DNA from 3 places in the Arthrobacter sp. efr-133-TYG-104 genome. Region 2 is predicted to be linked to each of the others. Evidence: riboswitches for the same ligand, from Rfam matches in the RefSeq annotation. Region 2 holds a riboswitch; each other region holds the start of a gene.
The links. A riboswitch is a leader RNA that binds a small molecule or an ion and turns the genes downstream of it on or off. The one in region 2 is predicted to bind S-adenosylmethionine.
Positions count from the first base shown of each region.

Region 1: another riboswitch for S-adenosylmethionine. It lies ahead of QRN04_RS07095 (aminotransferase class V-fold PLP-dependent enzyme); the one in region 2 lies ahead of metX (homoserine O-acetyltransferase MetX).
Region 3: another riboswitch for S-adenosylmethionine. It lies ahead of QRN04_RS17865 (DUF1737 domain-containing protein); the one in region 2 lies ahead of metX (homoserine O-acetyltransferase MetX).

Region 1 covers NZ_JARVTA010000007.1:11,101-13,356, forward strand. The annotation lists gene QRN04_RS07095 (aminotransferase class V-fold PLP-dependent enzyme) at 1-1,203, opposite strand, end outside; SAM riboswitch class IV at 1,233-1,346, opposite strand; gene hisN (histidinol-phosphatase) at 1,545-2,256, opposite strand, start outside.
Region 2 covers NZ_JARVTA010000001.1:468,859-471,114, forward strand. The annotation lists gene QRN04_RS02115 (bifunctional o-acetylhomoserine/o-acetylserine sulfhydrylase) at 1-649, shown strand, start outside; SAM riboswitch class IV at 794-909, shown strand; gene metX (homoserine O-acetyltransferase MetX) at 926-2,047, shown strand; gene QRN04_RS02125 (efflux RND transporter periplasmic adaptor subunit) at 2,134-2,256, shown strand, end outside.
Region 3 covers NZ_JARVTA010000037.1:18,660-20,915, reverse strand. The annotation lists gene QRN04_RS17875 (O-succinylhomoserine sulfhydrylase) at 1-227, opposite strand, end outside; gene QRN04_RS17870 (rhodanese-like domain-containing protein) at 228-638, opposite strand; gene QRN04_RS17865 (DUF1737 domain-containing protein) at 635-901, opposite strand; SAM riboswitch class IV at 914-1,025, opposite strand; gene QRN04_RS17860 (carboxymuconolactone decarboxylase family protein) at 1,166-1,648, shown strand; gene QRN04_RS17855 (aminodeoxychorismate lyase) at 1,683-2,256, opposite strand, start outside.

The DNA.
Region 1 (2,256 bases), on a different contig from region 2:
GCTTGCGCGAAGTGACCCGGAGGGCAGGCCGAGGCGCTTGAGCAGCGGGTGCGCGCAGAACCTGCCGTCGCGTAGGCCGACGCCGTGCTCGGCGGCCAGGAATGCTGCCACGAGCCCGGCGTCGAACCCTTCCACGGAGAAATTGACGACGCCGATGGTGTCCTCGGAATCACTGAAGATCCGATGCACGGTTACGCCATCGATGCCTTCCAGCCCCTCTATGAGGTAGGAGCGGATTGCTGCCTCATGGGCGTGCCATGCGTCTTGGTCCAGGTCCGCTAACACCTGCGTTGCACGGGCGAGCGTGGCAGCGCCCAAGACGTTGGGGGAGCCGCCTTCGTGCCGTGCCGGACCGGTGGCCCAACTGACCGAATCCAACCGGGCTTCGCGTACCGCCCCGCCACCTGCGAGGTGAGGTGTTCCGGCGTCGAGCCAATCAGGACGGCCCACCACAACGCCTGCCCCAAAAGGCGCATAAAGCTTGTGACCGGAGAACACAAGGTAGTCCACATCCGCTTGGGTGATGTTTATGCGCCGGTGCGGAGCCAGTTGGGCAGCATCAACCACAATCCTGGCACCGTGTTCGTGGGCAAGATCCGCGAGTTCCGCGATGGGAAGGATCTCGCCGGTCACGTTCGATGCGCCCGTCACGGCAAGCAGCGATACCCCTCCTTGGCTGAGCTCGTTCCGGAGCTTGTCCACGGTGGCCGCAAGCGTTGCCTCGGCAACGACGCTGCGGTGCGGAACACCTTGCCATGGGAGCAAATTGGCGTGGTGTTCTATGTCGAGGTAAAGGACTTCCCCAACGAATTCACCATCCAGTTGTGGAAGGCAGCCTGCCAGCAGGTTTAAGGAATCTGTGGTGTTGCGCGTGAAGATGACGGAATCGTCCGGGCGTCCGCCAACGAATTCACGGACCACGTTCCGGGAGTTCTCGTAGACCGACGTACTTATCTGGGAGGCGTAGCCGGCGCCCCGGTGGACGCTGGCATAGTACGGCAGAATCTCATTGAGATACGCGGAGACAACGGTCAAGGCCGGCGCAGAGGCGCCGTAGTCCAGGTTTGCATACCGTGCGTGGCCGCCCTGAATCAGCGGCGCCTGCAATTCTGCCCCTGTTACTGCGGCGAGGGGGCGGGCTGCGAGGACGTTGCCAGCTGGGGTGTTGGATGGGGCTGCGGGATTTAACGTGACAGTACTCATGGGACCTCACTCAAGAGGGACCCCGGTTGGGGTCGCGCTTGCCGAATCCGTTCCGGACCGGCCAGGTCGTCACCCGGGGCACCCCACCGCGAATGGAGGGTTGCCGGCCAGCAAACCGGGGTTTTGCGCTGGCACTCGTGACCTCTCTCTAGGCTAGGGCACCCCGCACAGGGCTGACAAAGCCACCACAATTGTTAAGCGCTTTGTTACGTTTAGGACGAAAAATCGGATGAACGGCGAATATAACGACGGCGGATGCCCGGTAAGGGGGGCGTCCGCCGTCGAATATTTGGTCAAAGCCGGGTGTTACCGTCGGAACGTACTCCGGTAATGAGCGCTCGTCAGAGGAGATCGTCCAGGGCCGGGTTTAGCGTTTTGAGGACCTCCGAATGCAGGATCGAGTTGGTGGCTAACGCGTTGCCGCCAAAGGGCCCGTCCTCACCTTCCAAAGAGGTGAAGCGACCTCCGGCCTCGGTAACGATCGGAACGAGTGCTGCCATGTCGTAAAGGTTCAATTCCGGTTCGCAGGCGATATCAACGGCGCCCTCCGCTACCAGACAATAGGACCAAAAGTCGCCGTAAGCGCGGGTGCGCCAGACCTCCTCGGTCAACCCAAGGAACTCATCAAGGTTGCCTCGCTCTTTCCATCCGGACAGACTTGAATACGACATGGAGGCGTCGGCCAGTCGCGAAACGTTGGAAACCTTCAGTCGCGTGGCAGCTGCCAAGGAGCGCCCCATGTAGGCACCCATATCTTTTGCGGCCCACCAACGCTTGCCTAGTGCCGGTGCGCTCACGACGCCAACAACCGGTTCCCCCTCATCCACCAGGGCGATCAACGTTGCCCAGACCGGCACGCCGCGGACAAAATTCTTGGTCCCGTCGATGGGGTCGATGATCCAACGGCGCGATCCATGGCCGCTGCTGCCGAATTCTTCGCCCAAAACCGCATCACGGGGGCGGGAGCGCGACAGTTGGCCGCGGATAGCTTCCTCAGCGGCCTTATCGGCGTCCGTGACGGGCGTGAGATCGGGCTTGGTTTCGACTTTCAGG
Region 2 (2,256 bases):
GGACTCCGGCAACTTCGACTTCGGCAAGGATCCGGAGCGCTTCCCCGGATTCAACACCCCGGATCCCAGCTACAACGGCCTGGTTTACGCGCGCGATCTCGGGAAGGACGGGGCACTCGGCGCCAACCTTTCCTACATTCTGAAGGCACGTGTGCAGTTGCTCCGCGACCTCGGGTCCGCGGTGTCCCCGTTCAACGCCTTCTTGATCGCACAAGGGCTGGAGACGCTGAGCCTTCGCGTCGAGCGTCACGTCGCCAACGCCACTAAAGTGGCGCAATGGCTGGAAGCCCACGACGACGTCGAGGCCGTCGCCTACGCTGGCCTGCCGTCCAGCCCTTGGTACGACCGCGGCCGCAAGTACGGCCCCTTGGGCACGGGCGCGGTGGTGGCCTTCACCATCAAGGGTGGAGTGGAGGCAGGCAAGCGCTTCGTGGACGGCCTGGAGCTGCACTCCCACGTTGCCAACATCGGCGACGTTCGCTCCCTGGTGATCCACCCGGCGTCGACCACCCACAGCCAGCTCACCGCCGAGCAGCAGGCCGTCGCGGGCGTCAACCCCGGATTGGTGCGCTTGTCCGTGGGCCTGGAGCACGTCGATGACATCATCGCCGACCTCGAAGCCGGGTTCCGGGCCGCCAAGGGAGCCTGACCGCGTACGAACGCCGCCCGCCGATGATTATTCGGTGGGCGGCGTCCAGGCCTAGCTTTGGGAGAACAAGCCGCACCCAAAACGTCACACTGGTGTCACAATCTTCGCCTGAAGAGGGATGTTCTTCCTAAACTCTACGTATTAGGTCATGAGTGCCAGCACACAGCCCCGGCTTGCTGGCCGGCAACCCTCCTCCGCGGTGGGGTGCCCCGGGTGAGGACCTGGCCCGTCGCACGCAAGGCGACTGGCAAGTGCGAGGTTTAGGTGTCGAAGGAAATGACCATCAGTGCTATAGCCATTCCCACTTACGGAAAAGAAGACGGAACGGTCCGCTACGCCCGGATAGGTTCGTTGGAACTTGAGGCGGGCGGGTACCTCCCGGATGTCGTCTTAGGTTACGAAACGTGGGGGAGCCTGAACCCGGATCGATCCAACGCGGTGCTGGTCCAGCATGCCCTCACCGGAAGCACCCACGTGGCTCGGGGGAGTACGGACGAGGAAGGTTGGTGGGAGCAACTCGTCGGTCCAGGTGCGACCATCGACACCGACAGATTCTTTGTTGTCTCCATCAACATCGTGGGCGGTTGCTACGGGAGCACGGGGCCATCCAGCCAGGCTCCCGACGGGAAACCGTGGGGATCGCGGTTTCCGCTGATCACGCTCCGGGACAGCACCGAAGCCGAGGCCCGGCTCGCCGACGTCCTGGGTATCGATGCCTGGCACGCCGTACTCGGAGGTTCCATGGGCGGGGCCAGGGCCCTTGAATGGGCCATTACGTTTCCCGAACGCGTCAAGCGCTGCGCCGTGATCTCCGTGGGTGCCTACAGCACGGCGGAGCAAATCGCCTTTGCCCAGTCCCAGACCCTTGCGATCCGGCAGGACCCGCACTTCAACAACGGGGACTATTACGACGGCCCGGCCCCCGAGAACGGGTTGGCCTTGGCGCGGCGCATAGCGCACATCACCTATCGTTCAGCCTTGGAGTTGGACCTTCGCTTCGGCAGGCAAGCCCAGCCCAAGGAAGCCCCGCTTGTTGCACCGGTACTCGGGGAGCGGGGGCGCTACCAAGTGGAAAGCTACCTGGACCACCAGGGTAAGAAGTTGGTGCAACGCTTTGACGCCAACAGCTACATCGCCATCACTGAGGCCTTGATGTCCCATGACGTCACCCGTGGCCGTGGTGGTCTGCAGAAGTCCCTGTCCCGCGCAACGGCGGAATTCTTCGTGGCCGCAGTGGACACCGATCGGCTGTACTTCCCGGCGCAATCACGCGAACTTGCCGCTGCCCTGCCAGGTGATGTTCCGGTCCATGTCATCGAGGCGCCGATCGGGCATGACGGCTTCCTGACGGAAATCGGGCAGCTGTCAGAGCAGCTCGGTGAAGCCTTCTTCAGCTGAGAAGCCGCTTGCAACAATTCGTCGTTTTCGGTCTCCTTCCATGACTTTCAAGGGCTTCACTCAGGTCCGGCGCATAATCTCCAGCCATGATGTCAAAAACCCTTGTGATTAACGTGGGCCTGGGCGCTGTCATAGTCGCACTTGGTGCGGGTACCTACCTCACTGCGACGGCTGCCGGCTCCACCACCCCTGCCACGGCAACGAGGACC
Region 3 (2,256 bases), on a different contig from region 2:
CGGAGCCGCTCTTGGAACGTGGCCACGGACGGGTTTCCGTAGCGTGAGTAGACGAAGCGTTGATCCTCGCCGGTAAAGGCGCGTTCGGCAGCGGCAGCTGACTCGTAGACGAAGCCCGAGTTCAGGAAAAGGGCCTCGGAGGTCTCTTGGAAGTTGGTACGGTCGAGTCCGCCGCGCACTGCCTGGGTGTCCGGGCTCAAGTTGGCGGTATCGGGATTAAAAGTCACTTAGTCGTTCCCCAAATTCGTCGGCAGCCCACGGTTTTTCCAGCCGTTGACGGTCCGCTCGCCGTAGCGGTCCGGCACGCCTTCGAAGCCTTCAAGGACGTTGTAGGCAGTGAAGCCGGCCTGCGTAGCGGCGATGGCCGCGGAGACGGAGCGATGTCCGCTGCGGCAAAGGAAGACCAGTTCCACGCCGTCGCCCTCGGGCGCTTGCTGCTGGAGTTCTTCGAGGAAGCCCGGATTCGGGATGCCGCCAGCGAAGTTCCACTGGATGAAGAGGGGATCGTTTTCCGTGGCTTTGGTGTCCGGGATCCCGATGTGTGCCCACTCGCCCTCGGTGCGGACGTCCACCAGTATGGCGCCTTCTTGGAGCTTGGCCCACGCGTCTTCAGGAGTCAGGTCACCTGCGTAGCTCATGCGTGGCCCTCGAACGCTTCTTCGTCTTCGTAGTTCTCCAACTGGTCCACGGCATTGGCGACGGCGGCGTCCGCAGTCGCGATGGCGGCGGGGAGCACCACGGCTTGGGCGACGATGACGCTTTCCCCGTTGAACGTGGCAGCCGGGCTTCCGTGGAGCACGTATCCCTCGGCCAACGCGGCGGAAATCCGTTCACAGAATTCACGGGTGTCCGGGCCGGTCACCAGCCGGTAGGCAAGTTTTTCTTCGGTGGGTTCAGGCATGGTGCTTCTCCTCGATCACGCTTGCAGTTCGAATTGTCGATACGCCGAGTAGTCACCTGAGGCACCCCGCCGGAGAGAGGGTTGCCGACCAGCAAGTCAGGGCTTGGCGCTGGTGCTCATTACTCTGGAAAAACGTAACATCCGCGAGGACACCGGCGCACTCGGAGGGCCTGAAGCAACCGTCATGTTGCGTAATCGGAGCCTGCCCAAGCGTCGTTTTCTTACGTCCCGCTGGGTTCGGCGGCGTTGCGCTAGGCTCCAACCATGCCCGAACAAGAAGGAAAACCCCGGCTCGCCGGATATTTGGACAAGCAGCAGCCGGACCTCTACGCCACGCTCAGCCACTATTCCCAGCAGCTCGTTGAGGAAGCCGACCGGCAGGGCCTCCCACGCCTGACCCTGGAACTCATCAACTACCTCTCCTCCCAGATCAACGGGTGCGCTTTCTGTTTGGACCTCCATCACCGCCGTGCCTTGAAACTTGGTGAGACGGAACAGCGGCTCTCCCTGGTTGCTGTCTACAAGGAGGTGCCATTATTCGAAGCAGCGGAAGTGGTGGCGATGGAAATCGCCGAGCAGATCACCCGTATGAGCTCGTCCCGGCCCAGCCCCGAGTTGTTCGAGCGAGCGCGGCAGCACTACACGGACGAGCAGATCAGCGTTATCTGCATGGCGGCGATCGGAATCAACGCGTTCAATCGGCTGTCCATTCTCAGCGAGCACCCTGTGCGGGCCAGCAAGAAATAGCGCGCGGCGTCCTGACCTGGTTTGAGGTCGGGGTTTACTCGATCCCGGCAAACAACTCATTCAGTTCGGCGGTGAGTTGCTTCCGCACATCGGGAGCGCCCACCTCTTTGCCGTTGATGTGGTTCACGGGCGCGATCAGCCGGATGCTCGAAATGAGCCAGACGGCATCGGCGTCGAACAGGTCCTGCGGTTCCAACGGACCATAACCGAGTTCCCAGCCAGCCGCCTTGGCCGCTGCAAAGAGCGCCCCTTGCGAGGTTCCCGGGAGGATGCCGCTGTCCAGCTGGGGAGTGATCAGGCGCCGAACCGTCCTGGCTGAACCTTCGCCGTCGTCCACTGTCTCCAAGTGCGCCAAAAGGACCGTGGAGGTGGGGCCTTCCAAAACGCGGCCGTCAGTGGACGTGAAAATCGCGTCGTCCGCGCCCTGTTTGTGCGCGTACCGAAGCGCCGCCATGTTCACGGCATAGGACAGGGTCTTGGCCCCAAGCAACAGCCACGGTGCGCGCTCGCCGGCTTCCGTATCAAAGCCACGGTCCAAAAGTACGACGTCGATACCCGTCTCGCGTTGCCGGCGACTACCTGCAGGGGAGGGTGAAGCCTGCACCCAG